Regions from separate parts of the Promicromonospora sp. NPDC052451 genome, predicted to be linked through region 3. Evidence: predicted binding sites of a transcription regulator. Region 3 holds the regulator's gene; each other region holds the start of a gene.
The links. The regulator LexA, encoded in region 3, represses DNA repair genes until DNA is damaged. The targets are predictions, from matches to a motif close to TCGAACANNTGTTCGA.

Region 1: recA (recombinase RecA) is a predicted target of LexA. The motif match lies at 5,587-5,602, and genes of this name have one in related genera.
Region 2: ACIG47_RS16410 (DUF222 domain-containing protein) is a predicted target of LexA. The motif match lies at 2,251-2,266, and genes of this name have one in related genera.

What each region holds. Positions count from the first base shown of each region.
Region 1 covers NZ_JBIUAP010000014.1:162,092-169,795, reverse strand. The annotation lists gene ACIG47_RS22085 (amino acid ABC transporter ATP-binding protein) at 1-799, shown strand, start outside; gene ACIG47_RS22080 (glutamate ABC transporter substrate-binding protein) at 859-1,701, shown strand; gene ACIG47_RS22075 (amino acid ABC transporter permease) at 1,844-2,533, shown strand; gene ACIG47_RS22070 (amino acid ABC transporter permease) at 2,530-3,417, shown strand; gene ACIG47_RS22065 (regulatory protein RecX) at 3,545-4,189, opposite strand; gene recA (recombinase RecA) at 4,224-5,432, opposite strand; gene ACIG47_RS22055 (DUF3046 domain-containing protein) at 5,689-5,925, opposite strand; gene ACIG47_RS22050 (DEAD/DEAH box helicase) at 6,029-7,704, shown strand, end outside.
Region 2 covers NZ_JBIUAP010000008.1:236,745-244,448, reverse strand. The annotation lists gene ACIG47_RS16420 (DUF4232 domain-containing protein) at 1-363, shown strand, start outside; gene ACIG47_RS16415 (DUF222 domain-containing protein) at 501-1,151, opposite strand; gene ACIG47_RS16410 (DUF222 domain-containing protein) at 1,097-2,122, opposite strand; gene ACIG47_RS16405 (hypothetical protein) at 2,352-2,774, shown strand; gene ACIG47_RS16400 (DUF2200 domain-containing protein) at 2,800-3,168, opposite strand; gene ACIG47_RS16395 (hypothetical protein) at 3,237-4,319, opposite strand; gene ACIG47_RS16390 (FtsK/SpoIIIE domain-containing protein) at 4,538-7,704, opposite strand, start outside.
Region 3 covers NZ_JBIUAP010000010.1:15,048-22,751, reverse strand. The annotation lists gene ACIG47_RS17830 (hypothetical protein) at 1-220, opposite strand, end outside; gene ACIG47_RS17825 (sensor histidine kinase) at 367-1,578, shown strand; gene ACIG47_RS17820 (response regulator) at 1,575-2,234, shown strand; gene ACIG47_RS17815 (L-rhamnose mutarotase) at 2,353-2,685, opposite strand; gene ACIG47_RS17810 (hypothetical protein) at 2,694-2,822, opposite strand; gene ACIG47_RS17805 (hypothetical protein) at 3,024-3,806, shown strand; gene ACIG47_RS17800 (DUF5302 domain-containing protein) at 3,904-4,116, opposite strand; gene nrdR (transcriptional regulator NrdR) at 4,232-4,702, opposite strand; gene ACIG47_RS17790 (LysM peptidoglycan-binding domain-containing protein) at 4,822-5,250, opposite strand; gene lexA (transcriptional repressor LexA) at 5,442-6,257, shown strand; gene ACIG47_RS17780 (L-lactate dehydrogenase) at 6,374-7,363, opposite strand; gene ACIG47_RS17775 (ATP-dependent DNA helicase) at 7,373-7,704, opposite strand, start outside.

The DNA of each region.
Region 1 (7,704 bases), on a different contig from region 3:
GACCACCGGCCAACCGGCGGCCGACGAGACCGCGGACGCTCCGACGTCGGATCGCGCCCTCGGAGCACCCCTCGTAGAGCTGAAGCACGTGAACAAGCACTTCGGCGCGCTGCACGTCTTGCAGGACATCGACCTCACCGTCCGCAAGGGCGAGGTGCTGGTCGTGATCGGCCCGTCCGGCTCCGGCAAGTCCACGCTGTGCCGGGCGATCAACCGCCTGGAGACCATCGACGACGGCACGATCACGGTCGACGGCAAGGAGCTGCCCGAGGAGGGCAAGGCCCTGGCCAGGCTGCGCGCCGAGGTCGGCATGGTCTTCCAGTCGTTCAACCTGTTCGCGCACAAGACCGTGCTCGACAACGTGACCCTGGGCCCGCGCAAGGTCCGCGGCCTGAGCAAGAAGGACGCGGAGGAGCAGGCCCGTAAGCTGCTCGACCGCGTGGGCGTCGGCAACCAGGCGGGCAAGATGCCCGCCCAGCTCTCCGGCGGCCAGCAGCAGCGCGTCGCGATCGCGCGCGCCCTGGCGATGCAGCCGAAGGTGATGCTGTTCGACGAGCCGACGTCGGCCCTCGACCCCGAGATGGTCAACGAGGTGCTGGACGCCATGGTCGCGCTCGCCCAGGAGGGCATGACGATGATCGTCGTGACCCACGAGATGGGCTTCGCCCGCAAGGCCGCGGACCGCGTGGTCTTCATGGCGGACGGGCAGATCGTCGAGGAGGCTCACCCCGAGGAGTTCTTCACGGCGCCCAAGAGCGAGCGGGCGCGCGACTTCCTGTCCAAGATCCTGACCCACTGATCTCACACCCGATCCCACCCCTCGGGGCCCATCAGGCCCCGGACTACCGAAGGGCAATCATGCGTAAGCACACCATGGGCCTCCTGGCGATGGCGGCAGCCTCGACCCTCGCGCTGTCCGCGTGCGGCAGCAGCCAGGTCGGCGAGCCGGAAGGCGGCTCGTCCGAGGGCGGCGACGGCATCACCATCGGCATCAAGTACGACCAGCCGGGCCTCGGTCTGCAGGACGGCGCCGACTACACCGGGTTCGACGTCGACGTCGCCCGGTACGTCGCGAACGAGCTGGGCTACAGCGAGGACCAGATCACGTTCCGCGAGACGCCGTCGGCCAACCGCGAGAGCATGCTGCAGAACGGCGACGTCGACATGATCTTCGCCACCTACTCGATCACGGACGAGCGCAAGGAAGTCATCGACTTCGCCGGCCCGTACTTCGTCGCCGGCCAGGACCTGCTGGTCGCCGCCGACAACACGGACATCACCGGTCCGGAGGACCTGGAGGGCAAGAACCTCTGCTCGGTCACCGGCTCGACCTCGGCCGAGAAGATCAAGACCGACTACGCCGAGGGCGTGCAGCTTCTGGAGCGCCCGGGCTACGCCGAGTGCGTCACCGCCCTGTCCGCCGGCCAGGTCGACGCCGTCACCACCGACGACATCATCCTCGCGGGCCTCGCCGCGGCGAACGGCGACGGCAACCTCAAGGTGGTCGGCAACCCGTTCTCCGAGGAGCGCTACGGCGTGGGCCTGCCCAAGGGCTCGGACCGGTGCGAGGACATCAACGCCGCGATCACCAAGATGATCGAGGAGGGTGCCTGGGAGGATGCCGTGGCCGCGAACACCGAGGGTGCCGACTACACCCCGAACGCGGACCTCAACCCGCCGACGCCGGACGCCTGCGCCTGACGTCCCTCCAGCGGTGACCGGGATCGCGTCTGAGCTGTCGGACGCGATCCCGTTCGCTGCGGGGCGGCGGCACCTCCGCCGCCCACGACCTGTCCGACCGGGGCGGGCCCGTCAGGGCAGCGCCTCACCCGAAAGGTGACCCGTGAACGACTATCTGTCCGGGCTCGGCTCGCTCCTGGAGCGGTACGACGTCCTGGGGGCGTTCTGGACCAACATCCAGCTGACGTTCTGGGGCGCTCTGTTCGCCCTGGTGATCGGCACCGTGCTCGCACTGATGCGGATCTCGCCGATCGCCTCGCTGCAGTGGTTCGGCACCGCGTACGTGAACATCTTCCGCAACACGCCGCTGACCATCATCATGACCTTCCTGGTCCTGGCGGTGTGGACGCAGCTCCAGGTCAGCCTGGCCGACGACTTCAACGCGAACTTCTTCCGGTTCGCCGTGGTCGGCCTGTCGGTCTACCACGCCGCGTTCGTGTGCGAGGCGATCCGCTCCGGGGTGAACACGGTGCCCCTCGGGCAGGCCGAGGCCGCCCGGGCGATCGGGCTGTCGTTCCTGCCGGCCGCGCGCCTCATCATCCTGCCGCAGGCGTTCCGCGGCGCCATCGCGCCGCTGGGCAACACGCTCATCGCGCTGCTGAAGAACTCGACGGTCGCCGCCGCGGCCTCGGTCTCCTGGGAGACCGCCTCCACGATGAAGACGATGATCGAGTTCAACGCCAACTACCGCTGGGAGATCTTCGGGTTGTTCGCCATCGGCTACGTGATCCTGGTGATCCCCATCGGTCTGCTGACCACCTGGCTGTCCAACCGTCTGGCGGTGAAGCGATGAGCTCCTCGGTCCTCTTCGACGCACCGGGACCCCGCGCCCGGACCTGGATCCTCGGCGGGAACGTGCTCGGCGTCCTCGCCGCGATCGGGCTGATCGCGTGGTTGCTGAGCGAGCTCGCCGCCAAGGGGCAGCTGTCCTGGGACCTGTGGGGGCCGGCCTTCTCGGCCCGCACGTGGGAGTTCTACCTGCTCCCCGGGCTGATGAACACGCTGCGCGCCGCGGCCTACGCGATCGTCGGCGCCGTCGTGTTCGGCCTCGTCTTCGGCATGGGCCGCCTGTCGCACATCACCGCCGTGCGCTGGGTGAGCGGGGTGGTCGTGGAGTTCCTGCGCGCCGTGCCCGTGCTGCTCATGATGGTGTTCTTCTACGGGCTCTTCGGTCAGCTGCTGCCCGGCGTGGCCGACAAGGCGTTCGTCGCCGTCGTCGTGGCGCTCATCCTCTACAACGGCTCCGTCATCGCCGAGCTGGTGCGGTCCGGTGTGGGGAACCTGCCGAACGGCCAGGGCGAGGCCGGGCTCGCGATCGGTCTCACGCGGGGACAGACCCTGCGCTCGATCCAGCTCCCGCAGGCCCTCGTGGCGATGCTTCCGGCCATGGTCTCGCAGGTGGTGGTCGTCCTGAAGGACTCCGCGCTCGGGTCGATCATCGGCTTCAGCGAGCTGCTCCGGAGCGGTCAGATCGTCTCCTCCGGCGACGGCAACCCGCTGCAGGTGCTCGCCCTCGTGGCCGTGGTGTTCATCCTCGTGAACTGGCTGCTGACCGTCGTGGCCCACAAGCTGTCCGGCCTGCTGTCGAGCCGCACGTCCGGGTCCACGGATGCCGGGCCGGGTATCGGCAACCCGACCGCGGTGGCGGATGCCGCCGGCGGGCACGGGAACATCTGACAGGTCCCGGAACACCTCGGGGAGGAGACGAGGGGGCCGGGCGGGTCCGCAGCCTTCGGCTGCCGGCCCGCCCGGCCCCCTCGTACGTCCCGGCCGTCAGTCCTCGGCCGTCAGTCCTCGGCCGTCGTCAGTCCTCGGCGTAGCCGAGGTCGTCCGTCTCCTCGCCCTCCGCGGCCAGCGCGTCACGGACCAGCTCGAACGCCAGGCCGGGCGGGTACCCCTTGCGGGCCAGCGAGCCGACGGCCCGGCGCACCCGAACCTGTCGGTCCAGGCTGCGTGTGCGAGTGACGAGCTTGGCGGCTGCTCGTGCACCCGCGGCGCGCTCGTCGTCCGGATCGAGCTGGTCCAGGGCCACGGTCGCCGTGTCCTCGTCGATCCCCCGCCGCCGCAGCTCGGCGGCGATACCGCGCCGGGCCAGACCGCGTTCGGCATGCCGGGTGCGGACGATCGTCTCGGCGTAGGTCGCGTCGTCCACCAGGCCCACCTCGCCGAACCGGTCGAGCACCTGGGCCACGACGTCCTCCGGGTAGCCCTTGCGGGCCAGGGACTGCTCGAGCTCGCGGCGGGACTTCTGCGCCGCCGTCAGGATCCGGAGGACGACCTCACGGGCCTTCTCGACGGCGTCGTCCCGGCTGATCTCGCCGGCCTCCAGGCGTTCCGCGACGGTCAGCCGGGGCGCCCGGTCGGCGCCGCCGCGACGGTCGCGACCGCCTGCTCGACCGCCCGGACGGTCCCCGTCCCGGGCAGCGGGACGGCCCCGACGCTTCCCCACGCCGGGACCGTCCGCTGGATCACCGTACTGCACGTCAGAACGGTGCCTTCTCGGCGGCCGCCTCCGCCTTGGCCGCGGTCTTCGTCGCAGCCGGCTTGGTGGCCTTCGCACGCGTCGCGGTCGACTTCGTGGCCTTGGCCGTGGCGGTCGTCCGGGTGGACGAGCTCGCCGCGGCGACGGTGCCCGTGACCGACGTCGTGTCCGTGGCCGGGGCCGCCGGGCTCGCGTCCGCCGGGGCGTCGACCTTCGGGCCCACGCCCAGCTTCTCCTTGACGCGCTTCTCGATGTCGTTGGCGAGGTCCGGGTTGTCGCGCAGGAAGGACCGCGCGTTCTCCTTGCCCTGCCCGAGCTGGTCGCCCTCGTAGGTGAACCACGAGCCCGACTTGCGCACGAAGCCGTGCTCCACACCCATGTCGATGAGGCCGCCCTCGCGGGAGATGCCCACGCCGTACAGGATGTCGAACTCGGCCTGCTTGAACGGCGGGGCCATCTTGTTCTTGACGACCTTCACACGGGTGCGGTTACCGACCGCGTCCGTACCCTCCTTGAGAGTCTCGATGCGGCGGATGTCGAGTCGCACCGAGGCGTAGAACTTGAGCGCCTTGCCACCGGTCGTGGTCTCGGGCGAGCCGAAGAACACACCGATCTTCTCGCGGAGCTGGTTGATGAAGATCGCCGTGGTGCCGGACGCGCTGAGCGCACCGGTGATCTTGCGCAGGGCCTGGGACATCAGGCGGGCCTGGAGACCCACGTGGCTGTCACCCATCTCGCCCTCGATCTCGGCCTTGGGCGTCAGTGCGGCCACCGAGTCGACCACGATGATGTCGAGGGCACCGGAGCGGATCAGCATGTCCGTGATCTCCAGCGCCTGCTCACCGGTGTCCGGCTGCGAGACCAGGAGGGCGTCGGTGTCGACGCCGAGCTTCTTGGCGTACTCGGGGTCCAGCGCGTGCTCGGCGTCGATGAACGCGGCGATGCCGCCCTGACGCTGGGCGTTGGCCACCGCGTGCAGCGCGATGGTCGTCTTGCCGGAGGACTCCGGACCGTACACCTCGACGATGCGCCCACGGGGCAGTCCTCCGATACCGAGCGCCACGTCGAGGGCGATCGAGCCGGTCGGGATCACCTCGATCGGGGCGCGCGTCTCGTCGCCGAGGCGCATGACCGAACCCTTGCCAAAGTTGCGGTCGATCTGGGCGAGGGCCGCTTCGAGGGCCTTCTCGCGATCTGCTGGTGCGGGCATGTGCAACACCTTCGTCTTCAGGGCGCTCTGTGCGCCGGCGTGGATGGCTCGGTACGTCGTTGCCGACCGTACGCGGAACCACTGACACGGACGCCTGCTCCGGCCGCCGCCTGTGGACGACGTTCCGAAATCCGTGCCTGTGGTCGAAGTCTAGCCGAACGCGTGTTCGAGGCAAGGCGCGACACGCGGGCGTGTCGCGCGGCCCGTCACGGCGCGGTCCTGCACGAGGACCGCAGTCGTCACCGCCCGCGTCAGGTCAGCGCCGGGGCGGCGGAGCCTGGCGGAACTTGTCGGTGCCCCAGCGCTCGGCGTCGGGCACGTCGAGCGCGTCGCACAGGGCGTGCCACACGTCACGGGGCTCGTCCCCGTCCTCCAGGGCCGCCACCGGGGTCCGGCCGTCCAGCGCGGGAAGGACCTGCTCGCGCGCCAGGGCGCGCCCGTACGCGGGACCGAAGACCTCGTCGACCAGCTGCCAGAAATCCCGTTCGCGCACCCGTCAACCCTACGTCCCCGGGGGCGCACCACGGCAACCGGCCTCCTCCACGGCCGGGCACCAGGTCAGGGTGTGTGTCGGTGGTCGGGGACAGAATGGGTCCATGTCCACGCCCGACGACCCGCTCTCCCGTTTCGGCCCCGCCACCCGTACCTGGTTCACGGGCGCGTTCGCGCAGCCCACCGCAGCCCAGGCCGGTGCGTGGGACGCCGTCGCGGCCGACCGGCACGCCCTCGTGGTCGCGCCGACCGGTTCGGGCAAGACGCTCGCGGCGTTCCTCTGGTCGATCGACCGGATCATGTCCGCGCCCCCGCCGGCCGAGCGCACCCGCCGCTGCCGCGTGCTGTACGTGTCGCCCCTGAAGGCCCTGGCCGCCGACGTGCAGCGCAACCTCCGCTCCCCGCTCACCGGGATCCGCCAGGCCGCAGCCCGCGAGGGCATCGAGGTGCCCGACGTCACCGTGGGCATGCGCACGGGAGACACGCCCGCGAACGAGCGGCGTGCGTTCGCGACCCGCCCGCCGGACATCCTCGTCACCACCCCGGAGTCGCTCTTCCTCGTGCTGACGTCGTCGGCCCGCGCCGGGCTCGCCGGCGTCGAGACGGTGGTGCTCGACGAGATCCACGCCGTCGCCGGTACCAAGCGAGGGGCGCACCTCGCCCTCAGCCTGGAGCGTCTCGACGCGCTGCTGGACCGGCCGGCCCAGCGCATCGGCCTGTCGGCCACGGTGCGGCCGGTGGACGCGGTCGCCCGGTTCCTCGCGGGCGGACGGAACGGCGACGGCGCCCGCGAGGTGGTCGTCGTGCAGCCACCGTCGCGCAAGGAGTGGGCCATCGACGTCGTCGTGCCCGTGCCGGACCTCGCCGACCTCGACAGCGCCCCCGCGCCCGAACCGGCCGGCGCCCGGGACGACGGGCACCCGGGCTCCGGCGACGACGAGATCGACCTCTCGGGCGAGGCCACCCGCCCGCTGCGTCGGGCCTCCGTCTGGCCGCACGTCGAGGAGCGGGTGGTCGACCTCGTCGCGGACCACACCTCCACCATCGTCTTCACGAACAACCGCCGGGGCGCCGAACGGCTCACGGCCCGCATGAACGAGGTGTGGGCGCAGCGGCAGGGCCTGGAGGTCGCCGACCCGGCCAGCACCTGGGCCGCGCTCGTCCCGGGTCAGTCCGGCACGGCGGCCGGGATCCCCCGGCCCGCCCCCGGTCGGCGCGGCCTGCCCGAGGCGGTCCCTGGACAGGGCGGACCGGGTCAGGGCGCGCAGGGTCAGGACGGCCAGGACCAGGACACCGTCCTGGCCCGTGCCCACCACGGCTCGATGAGCCGTGCGGAGCGCACACGTACCGAGACGGAGCTCAAGGAGGGCCGGCTGCCCGCCGTCGTCGCGACGTCGTCCCTGGAGCTCGGCATCGACATGGGCGCGGTCGACCTCGTGGTCCAGGTCGGTGCCCCGCCGTCGGTGGCGAGCGGCCTGCAGCGGATCGGGCGCGCCGGGCACCAGGTCGGCGCGGTCTCCCGGGGTGTGGTCTTCCCGATGTTCCGGGGCGACCTGGTGCCCGCCACCGTCATCGCGGAGCGGATGCGCGCGGGCGAGATCGAGCACCTGCACGTGCCCGCCAACCCGCTCGACGTGCTGGCACAGCAGGTGGTCGCCGCGCTCGCCGTCGACGACTGGGCCGAGGCCGACCTGCTCGCCCTCGTGCGCCGTGCCGCACCGTTCACGCACCTCGGCGACGCCACGTGGCGTGCCGTGCTCGACATGCTCGCGGGGCGCTA
Region 2 (7,704 bases), on a different contig from region 3:
GAGGTCGCGATCGTGCTGACCAACACGTCCGGCACCGACTGCGTGCTGCAGGGCTGGCCGGGCGCGTCCTTCGTCGGGGACGGCGACGGCACGCAGATCGGCGCAGCCGCGACCCTCGACCGGTCGAGCCCGCACGAGCCCGTGACGCTCGCCCCGGGGGACGCCGCGCACGCCGTCGTGCTCGTCTCGAACGCCGAGAACTACGGCGACGAGTGCCGACAGACGCCCGCGGACGGACTCCGCGTCTACCCGCCCGGGGAGACCCGATCGCTGTTCGTGCAGGACGACGAGCTGACGCTCGTGGGCTGCGCGAGCGCGGAGCAGGAGCTGCTGGAGGTGGGCGCGTTCCAGCCGGGTGAGTGATGGGTGGCCGGTGCTGGACGAACCGTGGCCCCTCGGAGAGGCGCGTTCCAGCCTGGCCGCCGGGCCGCGCCGGAGGAACCCTGACTCGCCTCGCAGTGCATCCCCGTGGTCTGCGGTGCGTCCGCGCCGGTGCGGGGTCATGCGGCTCGTGTCTCGGGCAGGCCGTCGATGGGTTCGGGTAGCCGGATGGGCTGCCCGTAGGTGTCGGTGAAGGCCCAACCGGTCTCGAGCAGGGTGGCCCCCGTGGCCCCGGTGGTGGGTTTGCCGGTCCAGTGCATGGCGATGCCTCGGGCATCGACGAGCTGGTGGTGGTACCAGCACAGCAGGGCGCTGTTGGCCACGCTGGTGGATCCGCCCTGGGCCCAGTGGGTGATGGCGTGGTGGACCTCGCACCGGGAGGGTGGTTGATCGCACCCGGGGTAGACACAGTGCCGGTCACGGGCGATCACGGCACGGCGCATCTGCCCGGTGACCGTGCGCTGGGCACGGCCCACGTCCAGTGCCGCACCGTCGGAGCCGAACACGATCCGGGTGATCGCACTGTCGCAGGCCAGGCGGCGCAGCAGGGCACGCGGGACCCGGTCACGGGACTCGGTGAACACCGCACCTCCGGCAAGACCCACACGTCCGGCGGTCGCCGCTCGGCCTGGCGTAGCCTGCCCGCAGGTGACGCACAGTCCTTCACGGGTGCGGGTGACCTGGGTGGCCAGCTCCGACCAGGACACCGTCACGTTCAGGTGCGGGCGCACCGCAGCCCCGGGCGAGGCCTGATCGGTGTCCAGTACCACCCGGGCCAGGTCCGCCAACCCGTGCGCACGCCGCTGCCCGGGGACCGGTCGTCTCCCACCGCCGGTACGCCCATCACCCCACCCAGCGCTGCCTGCACCAGAGCCCCGTGCTCGTCGGTCAGGAACCCCGCCACATGGAAACCACCCAGCGTCCTGGACAGGTCCAGGAACTCGCCCTGGGCTGCCTTGTCATCCAGGACGTCGTCCGTGTCCGGGTCGACCACGGTGGCGAACCGGCGTGCCACCACCCGGAACTGGTCCGCGTTCAACCCGTCCGCCTCACCCAGCACCACGGCTTCGCCCGTGACCACGGTTCCCTCAGAGACTGCGCCCTCCAGCACCCGCGTGATCAGGTCCCGCGTCCTGGACCCGTCCGGGTCGTCGACCGGGTCGGGGAAGTCCACCGGCACCGACTGCACGAACACCTCCGGTGTCGTGGGCTCACCCGTGCGGGTATCGATCAGCCACGCCAGCGCATCCCGCCGCGTCCCGCTCGTGGGTGCCGTCTCCGCCATCACCCGGGCATGATCCACGCCCAGCCGCCCCGCCAGCACCCGGTCGCGGGTCTCGGGCAGTGCCTGCTCCAACCGCCGCGCAACGGACACGTCCTTACGCGCCGTCGAAGCCGACACACCCTCCCGCAGGCGTAGCCACGACGCGAACGTCCGCGACATCCCACCCGTACGCCACGACCCCTCCTCCTCGATCCGCGGCAGCACCACCCATCGGACACCCTCCAACCGGCCCACCGCCCGCCGCACCCGACCGTGCATCTCCACCAACCGCGACACGGCGGGAGCGCCCCATCCGTCAAGGACCCCCGGCGCCACCAGGCCGGCCAGATCCTCCACCGCCGCCTCGATCCGGTCCAGCACCCCCTCCAGAGAGCCGGCCGGGCACGCCTCCACGGACATGCCGACGCCGGCCGAACCGCCCGACATCCCACCCGCAGCCCCGCGCTCCACAGCCACAGGCGCGCCACCAGGGCCACCGCCCACAGCACCATCCGGAGCACCGCCCGGGATCGTCCCGCTCACCGACCACTCCACCTGGCACCACCCCCTTGCCCCGTCCGCCACTCTCTTCCGGAACCATCATCTCGAACATTCGTACGGAGCGCAGCGCGAATCCTGAATCTGTGGACAACCGCACCACACCCGGCCACCCGCACGCCGAGAGCCAGACATAGGCTCATCCCCCATGGACCACGAACCCATGCGCCGGGTGGCCGAGTTCCGCACGACGTTCGACGGCGAGGCCAGGACCGGACACCCCGACGTGGCGGAGCACCGGCGAACCCTCCTGGTCGAGGAAGCCGCCGAGGCGGCCGAAGCACTCACGGACCTGGCGGAGGCCCTCCGTTCCGGCGCGGACCCGGCCGCCGCCTACCGGGCGGTCGCCAAGGAGCTCGCCGACGTCCTCTACGTCACCTACGGTGCCGCGGACACGCTGGGCATCGATCTGCCGGCCGTCTTCGTCGAGGTACACCGGTCCAACATGAGCAAGATCGGCGACGACGGCCGCGTCCTGCGTCGGGCCGACGGGAAGGTGCTCAAGGGCCCGGGTTACGAGCCCCCGGTCCTCGACGACGTCGTCGAGTGGCCGCACTCCGCCGGCTCGTAGGCTCCGTGCGACCGGTCGGGGCCGGTCAGCCCGCCACCCGGTCGCTCCCCCGCAGGATCGACGTCATCTTCTTGCCGCGCGCGACCTCGTCCACCAGCTTGTCCATGTACCGGATCTGCTGCATCAACGGGTCCTCGATCTCCTCGACCCGGTACCCGCAGATCACACCCTTGATCAGGGCCGCGTTCGGGTTCATCGCGGGCGCCTCGGCGAAGAACGTCTCCAGGTCGACCCCGGTGTCGATCGCGGTGCGCAGCCCGGCGTCGTCGTACCCCGTGAGCCAGGTGATGACCTGGTCCAGCTCCTCCCGGCCACGGCCCTTCCGCTCCACCTTCTCCACGTAGAGCGGGTAGATGCTGGCGAAGCTCATGCTGAAGATCCGGTGTCGCGCCATGCCTCGACCATAACCGAGCCCACTGACAGCGGGCCTCGAGAAGCCTGATTGCGCCAGGCCCGCGGGCGTCAGCGCTCGCGCGCCCGCCGCCGACGACGCCGGGCCTCGGCGGCCTGGTCCTCGGCCGCATCGAGCTCGTCGTCGACGACGGCCAGCTCCGCGCGAGCCTCGTCGGCGGCGGCCCGTGCCTCGTCGAGCGACCGCCGTGCCGCGTCGCGCTCGGCGCCGAGCCGTTCGAGCTCCAGGTCGAGCCGCCGCACCTCCTCCTGCTCGCGCTCGACCGCCGTGTCCGCGGCGTGCAGCCGGTCCCGCACGCCGTCGCGGCGGTCCTCCAGCCGGTCCACCCGAGCGGCACTCTCCGCCACGGCTCGTTCGGCCTCGGCGAGATCCGCGGCGCCGTCCGCGTCCGTCTCGCCTGTGCCTGTCTCGCCACCGCCTGTCTCGCCACCGCCTGTCTCGCCACCGCCTGTCTCGCCACCGCCCGTCTCGCCACCGCCCGTCTCGCCACCGCCCGTCTCGCCACCGCCCGTCTCGCCATCACCCGGCCCGGCATGAACCGCACCGCCATCACCTGACCCAACACCACCCGACCCGCCGTCAGCAGACCCACCGCCACCCGGCCGCAGTGCGACCAGGTCGGCGTCCTCGCCCTGCTCGTCCACGATCCCGAACCCGACGTGCTGCAGCGCACGCGAGAGGCGGCCGGCCCGGACCGCCGCGGCGGCGTCGGGATCCATCACGGCCGCCGTCAGGGTCTCGGTGAGCCGGTCGAGCACGGCCGCCGAGACCGCCCGCCCGCGGACCTCGCCCGCCTCGCGCACCGCGCGGACCAGCGCCTCGGTCCGCTCGCGCCGCAGGTGGTCCAGTGCCCGGATCCGTCCGCGGTCCCGGTCCGCCGTCGCCGCCCGCAGCTCGTCGCCGAGAGTCGTGAGCGCCGCGACCTCCTCCGGCCTGTCCCGGACGACCTGGTTGACCACCCACGCGGCGACCGACGGCTTGGGCAGGCGCTTGATCCGCTCGGCGCCCAGGCGGTCGCCCGCGTCAGCCGCCAGGCGGACGGCCGCGGCACGCCCCGCGACGAAGTCGTCGAGCGGGCTCGTGTAGAGCCGCTCGACGGCGGCGTCGAGGTCCGTCGGGTCCTGCGCGGGCACGCTCCTACCGTGGCACGCCGCCCGCCCCCCGCGCGACCGCCACGCCACCAGGCACCGGCCACCAGGCACCAGGCACCAGGCACCAGGCACCAGGCACCAGGCACCAGGCACCAGGCACCAGGCACCAGGCACCAGGCACCAAACAGCAGCCAACATCGCCGAAGCACGAAGCGGCCGCCGGTCCCCCACGGACCGCCGGCCGCCTCGCCCGCGACCCCCTACAGCGTCGGTACCAGCAACGTCATCAGCTCCCCGGACCCGAGGTGCACCAGCGCCTTGCCAGGGCTCACCTGCGATACCACGGCCGACCGGGGCAGGCTCGCCCCGACGAGGTCGCCGTCGAACCGGTCCGCCGGGCTGAGCAGGGCACCGCGCCGGTTCTTCTTGGCGTCGACCTGCCAGCCGGAGAACCCGCCGGCCACCTCGGAGGCGTCGCCACCGATGACGAGCCCGCGCTGGTTGTCGCTCGCCGTGCGCAGATAGGCCCGCAGCCAGGACTTGGCGGGGGCGTCGGCCACGAGCTCGGCGTCGTCCACGACGAGCACCACCGGGGTGCCGTCGGGGTCCAGGTGCGGTGCGAGCGCCTCTTCGGTCACCTCGTCCGGGTCCGTGATCAGGGCCCGCACACCCGGCTGGCCGGCGAGGTCGCGCAGCGCGCTCGCCCGCGGGGCGACCAGCACGAGCTCCGTACCCCCGCGCAGCATGGACCGGGCCATCACGGCGAGCATCGTGGACCGGCCCGAGCGGGCGGGTCCGGCCACGATGAACGTGGGCGCGTCGCCCGCGAGGTCCATGCCGTACGCCGTGAGGTCGTCGCCGCCCACGCCCAGCATCGCCCACAGCGGCTTGGCGGCCTCGGGCCCGGCGTAGGCGTACGCGGCCTCGGCGGTGATGGTCGAGGGCAGGTCGTCGACCCGGAACGGGCCGGTGCCCGGCACCACGTCCTCGCGCTCCCGGATCGCGGCGGCCAGCGTGCGGGCGGCCGCGGTCTGGGCCCGCCCTGCGGGGTCCTCGCCGAGGATCGCCACCTGCACCTCGCGCCCGGAACCGGACCGGAAGGCCCGCCCGGCGGGCACCTCGTCCGGCACGTTCTTGTGCGCGATCCCGGCCATCCCGTAGTCGAACTTGTCGGTGAGCCGCAGCACCACCGCGTCGTCGGTGAGCACGCCCATCCGGCTCGACAGCAGGGAGCGGTCGCCCGCGAGCAGCAGGTGGATGCCCGCGCTCGCGCCGTCGCGCAGCAGCTCCTGGACGGCGTCCACCAGGGCGCCGCCGTCGACCTCGCCGTAGGTGGACACGAAGCTCTCCCACCGGTCGACCAGCAGCATGATCCGCGGCAGCCGCTCGCCGGCCGGCGCCAGCTCGCGCTGCTCGGTGACGCTGGCGTAGTTGCCGTCGCCCAGCACCTTCTGCCGGCGACCCAGCTCGGCCGTGAGGCGGGTGAGCAGGCGCGTGGCCCGCTCCTCCTGCCCGCGCTGCACGACGGCGCCCGTGTGCGGCAGCTCGTCCAGCACCGCGAGCGCCCCGTTGCCGCAGTCGATCCCGTACAGGTGCAGGTCGGCCACGGACATCCGCTCGGCGGCGGCGAACGCCGTCGTGCGCAGGGCCGTGGACCGGCCGGTGCCGGGGGCGCCCACGACGTACCGGTGCGTGAACTCGTCCAGGTCGATGACGGCGGGGCCCTGCCGCTGCGCGGCCGGGTCGTCCTCCACCGCCCACGCGAAGGCCGAGGGGGATGCGGGCTGTGCCACGGTGTCCAGCGACAGCAGCTCGGACAGCGCGGGCAGCCAGGGGCGGCGGGGCTGCGGCAGCTCGCCGAGCACGGCAGCCTCCCGCAGCGCGTCCACGACGGCGGACAGGTCGGTCTGGACGTTCTCCGTCCGGGCCGCCTTGGGCCGCCGAGGCGCGGGGGCCCCGAGGTCGCCGAGGCCGATCCGGGCGATGTACGGCGGTTCGACCTCTGCGGCCTGCCGCGTCGACAGCCGCCGTCCGCCCACCCGGGCGGACTGGAAGGGCAGCAGCGACGCCGCCCCGAGGCGGGCGTAGGCCCGGCCGGGCTGCGACTTGGCGATCTGCGCGGCCTCCGGGGAGTCGATGACGTCGGAGGACTCCCCGGCGTCGGTCATCCGCAGGGCGACGCGCAGGTTGGTGTTCGCGCGGATCTCGGGCGAGATCACGCCGGACGGCCGCTGCGTGGCCAGGATGAGGTGGATGCCGAGCGAGCGCCCGCGCTGGGCGATGTTGACCAGGCCGGTGACGAAGTCGGGCAGCTCGCGCGCCATCGAGGCGAACTCGTCGATGACGATGAGCAGGCGCGGCAGGGTCTGCCCCACGTGGCCGCGCCGCTGGGCGTCGAGGTAGTCCTCCAGGTCCTTGGCGCCGATCTCCGCGAGCACGTGCTCGCGGTAGGTCAGCTCGGCGCGCAGGGAGGCCAGGGCCCGCTCCACGAGGTGGGTGTCGAGGTCGGTGACCATGCCGACGGTGTGGGGCAGCAGCTCGCACTGGCTGAACGCGGCACCGCCCTTGTAGTCCACGAGCACGAAGTTCATGGTCTGCGGCGTGTTCACCACGGCCAGCGACGCCACGACCGTCTGGAGGAACTCCGACTTGCCGGAACCGGTGGTGCCCGCGACCAGCGCGTGCGGCCCGTCCCGGACCAGGTCGAGGTGGAACGGCCCGTCCAGCGAGACGCCGACGACGGCGTCCGTGGAGCCCGATCCTGCCTTCCAGCGCTGCAGCGCCGTGGGCCCGTCCAGGTCCTCGATGCCGAGCACCTCCACGAGGCGCGCCGAGTCCGGGATGAGCCCCGAGCCCTCGGTCGCGGTGACGTCGCGCGTGGCGGCGACGGCGCGGGCCACGGGCTCGTACCAGGAGTCCTCGACCTCGTCGACGGTGATCCGGCGGACGTCGTCGGCGTCGTGCCGGCGCAGCAGCATGCCACCCTCGGCGCGGGCCAGGGCGACGACCGAGCACTCCTCAGGCAGGAGCTGCTCGTCGCCGTCGAGGCAGACCACGCTGACGCCCACGCCGGGCCCGTCGCGCAGGATGGTGACGACGCCGGGCAGGGCGCGCAGCCGGCGGGCGCCGTCGAGCACCACGACCACCTGGGGGCCGCCCACGGTGGTGCCGTGGGCCTTCTCCATGGCCGCCCGGCGCTCGGTGATCAGGGCGTTCACCTCGGCGACGCGCGCGGCGAGCGTCTCGGTGGTGGTACCGATCATGGCCACGGCGTCCTGCCCGAACGAGGGCCGCACGTGCGGCAGCCAGGCCGCCCAGGCCCACTCGGCCACGTGCTCGGTCGCGGTCAGCACGTACACCTGCACGTCGCGGGGGCTCTGCAGCACGCCGAGCTGGCCCACCATCCAGCGGGCCCGGCGCCGCGGCC
Region 3 (7,704 bases):
GCGGAGCCGGCGGGGCCGCCGCACGCCGGACGATCACCGTCAGGTCGCGCTCGCCCAGGGACTGGGCGACCTGGAGGTCGGACCCGACGTTCCCGCCGTCCGCCTGTGCCGGGGCGGTACCGGTCCCCGTCACGAGGACGGTCGCGAGCACCGTCACCGGCAGGGCCGCCGACAACATCCTGGCGAGCGTCCGCAGAGCCTTCTTCGCGGTCTTCTTCACGAGGTGGAACCTAGGGATCACCGGGGCGCCCGTTCGTCCCCCCGGCCGGTAGTTCTCGTCCCCCGCAGGAGGGACCCGGGGCCACCGGACGGGGGGACGTCACGCGCGCCGCCATGGGGGATGATCGCTGCCGGGGAGGGAGGACCATGCGCACCACACGTGAGTCGCTGCAGTGGCAGACCTGGGTCGTCGCGGGCCTGTGCATGGTCGTCGACGGCGCGGACACGCTGCTGAACGGCGGCCTGGGCGGCGGCGGTGGCGTCGTGCTGATCGTCGCCGTGCTCCTCGTGGACGCGACCCTCGCGACGCCCGCCCGGTACTCGGGGTGGGTCGCGGCCCTGCACTCGGTGTTCTGGGTGGTCGCGACCATGGCCTCGGGCGTGAACCCCGGGGACGACGGCGGCATGCTGGTCGCCGGCTACCGGGCCGGTGCCTGGCTGCGTGGCCTGCCCGCCGTCGGGGCGCTGCTGGCGCTGGCCTCCTGCACCGTCGCCACGGGGCTGCTCACCGGGAGCTCCGTGGACGCGGCGTCCGTCGTCGAGCTGATCAAGGTGGCCGTGCTGCCGTGGCTCGTCGGCCGCTACACCTCGGCCCGGCGTGCCTACCTGGCCACGCTGGAGCAGCAGGAGGAGCGCGAGCGTCGGGACGCCCAGGAGGCGGTGCGGGCGGCGGTCGCGGAGGAGCGCAGCGCGATCGCCCGCGACCTGCACGACGTGATCGTGCACCACGTGTCCGCGATCTCGATGCACGCCGGGGCGGTACGTCTGCGGTTGAGCGCGGCGACGGCCGGCGCGTCGGGCGCGGTCCCGACGGCGCTGGAGGGGCTGCGGTCCGTGGAGACCTCGAGCAGGGCGGCGATGGTCGACCTGCGCCACCTGCTGGACGTGCTGCACGGCACGCTGCCCGACGGCGCCCGCCAGCCGGGCCTGGACAACCTGGAGGAGCTGTTCGACGGGGTCCGCAAGGCCGGGATGCCGGCCGCGCTGCACGTCCTGGGGTCGCCCCGCGAGATCCCGCAGTCGCTCGACGTGGCCCTGTACCGGGTGGTGCAGGAGATGCTGACGAACGCGCTCCGGCACGGCGACGCCTCCGGGGTCGAGGTGACCCTGACCTACGGTGACGCCGGGCTCGCGGTCGTCGCCGACAACCGGGTGGGGGCCGACGCCCGCCCTGCGGGCTCCGGTTCCGGACGGGGCCTGGCCGGGATCCGCCAGCGCGTCGGCGTGTTCGGCGGCCGCGCCGAGCACGGGCTGCGGCCCGACGGCACGACCTGGCGCACCACGGCGGTCTTCCCCCTGACCGAGGACCCGGGGCCGCAGCCCCGGGCCGGCGCCGGCCTGGAGGCGGGACGGACGTGACTGCCGCCGCCCTGCGAGTGTTCCTCGCCGACGACCACGCCATGCTGCGCTCGGGCATGCGGGCCATCATCGAGACCCAGCCCGACCTGGAGTGCGTGGGCGAGGCCGCCGACGGCCGGGCGGCGGTCGCCGAGATCGCCCGCATCCGGCCCGACGTCGCCGTGCTGGACATCCGGATGCCGAAGCTGGACGGGCTGGACGCCACGAGGCTGATCGTGGCCGACCCCGCGAACCGCACCAAGGTGCTGGTGCTGACCACTCATGACAGCGACGAGTACGTGTACCGGGCGCTGACCGCCGGCGCGAGCGGCTTCCTGCTCAAGAGCCTCCCCCCGGAGGAGCTGATCTCCGCGATCCGTGTCGCCTCCCGCGGGGACGCCCTGATCGACCCGTCCGTCACCCAGCGCCTCATCGCCCGGTTCGCCGCCGGCATCGCTCCGGCGCAGGTGCCACCCGAGGTGGCACGGCTGACGCCGCGCGAGCGCGAGGTGCTGCACCTGGTGGCCGCCGCGCACAGCAACGCGGAGATCGCTGCCCGGCTCTACGTCGGCGAGGAGACCGTCAAGACGCACGTCTCACGCATCCTGACCAAGCTCGGCCTGCGCGACCGGGTGCACGCCGTCGCCTACGCCCACCGGCACGGCCTCACGGGCTGAGCTCCCGGCCGGCGCACCGCCGGCTCGGGCGCCGAGGGCCCGCTCGTCGGCGAGACCCCGCGCCGCCAGGTCCCGCCAGAGGGCCACAGGTGCAGGTGGGCACCGACGAGGTGGCGCGTCATGGCAGGTGCCACACCTCCTGCATCTCCCGCCACCGGTCGCCGGGGGCCGCACCGGTGCCGAACGGCGTCTGGCACGGGTCGGTGTGCGTCCACCACTCCTGGGTCACCGGGTCCTGCGCGATCCGGGCCATGTCCGCCTCGTGGTCCTCACCGGTGTACTCGTAGTAGGCGAACAGCGTGTTCTCCAGCACGAAGATCGTGTAGTTGTGCACGTTGCAGGCCTGGAGCGTCGCCTCGACCTGCGGCCACACGGCGGCGTGCAGGCGCAGGTACTCCTCGCGCTTCTCCGGGACGACGTCGACGACGAGCCCGTGTCTCTCCACAGCCATCTCGGCGGTCACTCCTTCGTCCCGGCGGCGGTCACGCCCGCCACCGGGAATCGTCGTGGGAACAGGAAGATCAGCGGCACGGGTGCCACCGACAGGAGGGTAGCGAGCGCCGGCGCGGGCAGCTCGACCGTCGTCACGCCGGCGGCCGTGGGGTCGGGCTGCGCACGTTCCGCAGCCTCTCGGCCAGGCCGGCCCGTGCGGGCAGGGTGGGCGACCCTGGCTCGCCCGACCTTCGTCCCGAACAGGACGGACCAAGGCAGTGGATCGGCCGGACGATCGGCTCTGCCACCCGGGGCCGGCCGGCTGGTGTGCTGGTGCCGGGCAGTAGGAGGGTGGTCATGCACGGCAGCGCGCGCAATGCCGTCGGCGCGAACCGACGCCGGCCGGATCGACACTATCGCCACCGGTGGATCCTGGCGGTCTCCGTGGGCGAAGGCGTCGGTTTCACGCTCGCCGCATCCCTGGCGATCCTCGGCACCGTCGCCGGGATCGACGGTGCGGGCAGGCTGGCTCTCGCGATGGTCGGTGGGGCCCTGGAGGGTGCAGCGCTCGCGAGCGGGCAGTACCTCGGGATGCGCGCGCGGCGCCCTGCCGCAGGGCGATGGATCGGCGCCACGGCACTTGCGGCGGCACTCGCGTGGTTGCTCGGGATGACGCCGAGCACGGTCGGCGTCGACCTCGGCGAACCGGTCACGTTGATCGCTCTCGGGTTCGGCGGGGTCGTGCTGCTCGTCGCCATCCCTGCCGCGCAGTGGCTGGTGCCGGCACGACCAGGCACACTCCGCTGGGTTCCCGTGAATGCCGGCGCATGGTCGGTCGCGATCCTCTGGACCTTTGCCCCGTCTCCGTTCATCGACGAACACAGCCCGGTCGCGGTGGTCGCTGCCCTCTACGTGCTGGCCGGGGTGCTGATGGCCGTCACCTTCGCGTCGCTCACCGCAGGCGTCGCAGGGTCGCTCTTCGTTCCCGGCACGACGCACGAGGCTGCCCGGGAGGCCGGGCGAGAGCCTGGCGACCGAGGTGCGCCCGGCACGTCGGCGGCCGGGTCCGGCGGCGGCACCGACCACGCCTCGGCCGGCACTCGTGGACAGCCGTCAGCCCCCACGCGACGGCTTCCGTGACGTCTCCGTTGCATCGTCGTCCGCGCGGTCCTGCCCGGGTACGACAAAGGCCGCCGACCTGGTCGTTGACCAGATCAGCGGCCCCCGCCACCTCGTCTCAGCCGCTCTTGCGCCGGAACATCTTCTGCACGGGACCGGTCGTCTCCGACCCGTGCACCGCGCCTGTGTTCACGTCACCCGCCGACGTACGCTGCCGGGCCGCGTTCTTGCGGTCGAGCGCTTCCTTGAAGCGCGCCTTCGCGTCCGAGCTCGGCGCGGTCGGGGTCGTGGGCTCCTGCGCCTGGTCGGCAGTGGGCTTCTCGTCCGTCACACCGATCACCTCCTTGAGTTTCGGGGGTCCCTCGATCGGGTCCGTCGTCCGGCCCCAGCCTGCACCACACCCAGCCCAGGTGCCAGCGCATTTCACGACGCAGGCCGCAGCCGGCTCAGGCCTGCGCGGCCGTCCGTTCCGCGCGCTCGGCGCGCAGCGACGTGATGGCGCTCTCGAAGTCCTCCAGCGAGTCGAAGGACTGGTAGACGCTCGCGAACCGGAGGTACGCCACCTCGTCGAGCTCGCGCAGCGGCCCGAGGATGGCGAGGCCCACCTCGTAGGCGTCGATCTCCGCGCTGCCGTTGCTCCGCAGGGTCTCCTCGACGCGCTGGGCCAGGATCGCGAGGTCGTCGTCGCTGACGGGACGGCCCTGGCAGGCCTTGCGCACGCCCGCCGCCACCTTGTCGCGGCTGAAGGGCTCGGTGGCCCCCGACCGCTTCACCACCGACAGGCTGGCGGTCTCGACCGTCGTGAACCGCCGGTTGCAGTTCGGGCACTGCCGCCGGCGCCTGATCGACAGGCCGTCGTCGGCGGTCCGTGAGTCCACCACGCGCGAGTCAGCGTGGCGACAGAACGGGCAGTGCATGCTCACTCCTGCGTGGTCGACCACGGACCGGAGACCTCCGGTCGCGCCCCGACCGTAAGCGGGCAAACCACCGCCATGCAACATCGCCGCAACATTTGACGGCGAACCGTGTCCCCGGGTCACTCCTCGGGAAGAAGAAGGAGCTGACCCACCCGGACGCTACCGGACGACATCTCGTTCAGCTCCTGGAGCCGAGCCACCGCGTCCCGGACGTCCTCGCCCGGCCGGACCACCTCCTGCGCGTATCCCCAGAGGGTCTCCCCCGGCTGGACCGCGTGCACCCGCACCTCGACGGGTTCACCCGGCGCGCTGGCCACCGCCGTGGCACCCCAGGTGGCCATCGGCGCCACGAGCAGCATGGCCAGCAGCACGAGCACCACGCGGCCGCGCCGCGTGATCCGCAGCCCGGCCAGGCCGAGCCGCTCCGCGACCGTGCGCGACGGCGCCTGCGCGTGGGGCCGGACCACGACCGGCCCGATCGGCCGCACCGGCGCGTAGGTCTCGGTGTACGCCGGGGTGTACTGCCGCAACGGGATCACGTCCCCCATGGCCCCTCCTCGAAGAGCGAGTCGAACCTCTGTCCGCCATACACGCGTTCGTCGAACGCACGTACCATTGTGTAGCACGAGACACCGGCCGTGTCGAGACACGCTCGAACATTCGTTTGAGCCGAGCCGCTTTGTGACCTAGAGTGGGTCCCGCAGAGGAGAACATTTGTCGGAACGGGAGGGGCACGGGTATGACGGGACGGGACGAGACCAGCGACACGAGAGCCGTCGACACGGCGCTCTCCGGCGTCGCCACGCTGGACGCGCCGGGCGACGAGGCGGTCGCCGACGTGCACGCGATCTCGCCGACAGACCGCCTCACCGAGCGCCAGCGCCTCGTGCTCGACACGATCCGGCAGTCCTTCGAGACGCGCGGCTACCCGCCGTCGATGCGTGAGATCGGTGAGGCCGTCGGCCTCGCGAGCCCGTCCAGCGTCAAGCACCAGCTCCAGATGCTGGAGAAGAAGGGCTTCCTGCGCCGCGACCCCAACCGGCCGCGCGCCATGGAGCTCGTCGAGCCGCTCGCCGAGCAGGTGGACAAGCCCTCGCGCGGGGAGATCCACTGGCCCGAGCCGCGGCGCAGCGGCCAGATCCACTGGGGCAGCTCGGTGCCGGACGACGCCGGCACCCCGCCGCCGTCGTACGTGCCGCTCGTCGGCCGCATCGCGGCCGGTGGCCCGATCCTCGCCGAGCAGGTCGTCGAGGACGTCTTCCCGCTCCCCCGCCAGCTCGTGGGCGACGGTGAGCTGTTCCTCCTCAAGGTCGCGGGCGACTCGATGGTCGACGCCGCGATCTGCGACGGGGACTGGGTCGTGGTGCGTCGGCAGAACGTGGCCGAGCAGGGCGAGATCGTCGCCGCCATGATCGACGGTGAGGCCACGGTCAAGACGTTCAAGCAGGCCGGCGGCCACGTGTTCCTGCTGCCGCAGAACCCGGCCTACGAGCCCATCCCGGGTGACGAGGCGCAGATCCTGGGCCGCGTCGTCGCGGTGCTGCGCAGCCTCTAGGCGCCCGCGGCGGAGCGCAGAGCGCCCGTCCGCGATCCGACCGGTTCGACCCCCGCGGTCGAAGCCACCGGGTCGCGGGCGGGCGCTCCGCCATCACCGGCGGTGCGCGGCCAGGCTCAGAACCCGAAGCGCCGCAGCACCCCGCGCACGCTCTCGGCGGACGCCCGCAGTCCCGTCAGCTCCTCGTCCGACAGCGGCACGCGCACCGTGCCCGCGACCCCGCGGCGGTCCACGAGCGAGGGAACCGACAGGCACACGTCGCCGATCCCGTGGTAGTCGTCCAGCAGGGACGACACCGGCATGATCCGGCCCTCGTCCTTGAGCACCGCCTCGATGATCCGGGTGGCTGCGAGGCCGACGGCGTAGTTGGTGGCACCCTTGCCCGCGATGATCCGGTAGGCCGAGTCCACGACCTCACGGTGCACCTCGGCCCGCACCGCGGCGTCCAGCGGCGGGTGGCCGGCCAGGGGCTCCCACTCCAGCAGCGGTACCCCGCCGATCGAGGCGGAGCTCCACAGCGCGATCTCCGAGTCTCCGTGCTCCCCCGCGATGTACGCGTGCACGTTGGCGACCGCCACCCCGCAGCGTTCGGCGAGCCCCGCCCGCAGCCGCGACGAGTCGAGCACGGTGCCGCTGCCGAACATCTGCTCGCGGGGCAGTCCCGAGATCTGGAGTGCCGCGTACGTGACCACGTCCACGGGGTTGGTCACCATCAGGTAGGTCGCGTCGGGCGCGACCTCCACCAGTGGCGGCAGGATCTGGCGCATCAGGCCGATCGTTCCCTCGGCGAGGTCGAGCCGGGTCTGCCCCGGCTTCTGCTTCGCCCCGGCCGTGACGACCACGACGTCCGCGTCCGCGCAGACGGCCACGTCGTCCGAGCCGATCACGTGGGCCTGGGAGGTGAACATGAGCCCGTGCCGCAGGTCGAGCACCTCGGCCTCGACCTTGGCCCGGTTCACGTCGTGCAGCGCGATGGTGCGCGCCGAGCCACGGGTGAGCGCGGCGAAGGCCAGTGTGGAGCCGACCGCCCCCGCCCCGACGATCGCGAGCTTCGTGGTCCGGGCTGCGGGGGTTCGGTCGGCTGGGACGTCCGAGATGGCTGCCATGCGCCTAGGTTAGGTGTCCAGCCTGGCCAGCGCGGCGCGGACGAGCGCCGGATCGGTCGTGGGCCAGAACCCGGGCATCGACCGGGTGAGGAACGACGCGTAGCGCGCGGTGGCGAGCCGCGGGTCGAGCACCGCCACCACGCCCCGGTCCTCCGTGCTCCGTACGAGGCGCCCCGCACCCTGCGCGAGCAGCAGCGCCGCATGCTGGGCCGAGACCGCCATGAACCCGTTGCCGCCCGCCTGCTCCACGGCGCGGGCGCGGGCCGCCTTGACCGGGTCGTCGGGGCGCGGGAACGGGATGCGGTCGATGAGCACGAGCTGGCACGACGGGCCCGGCACGT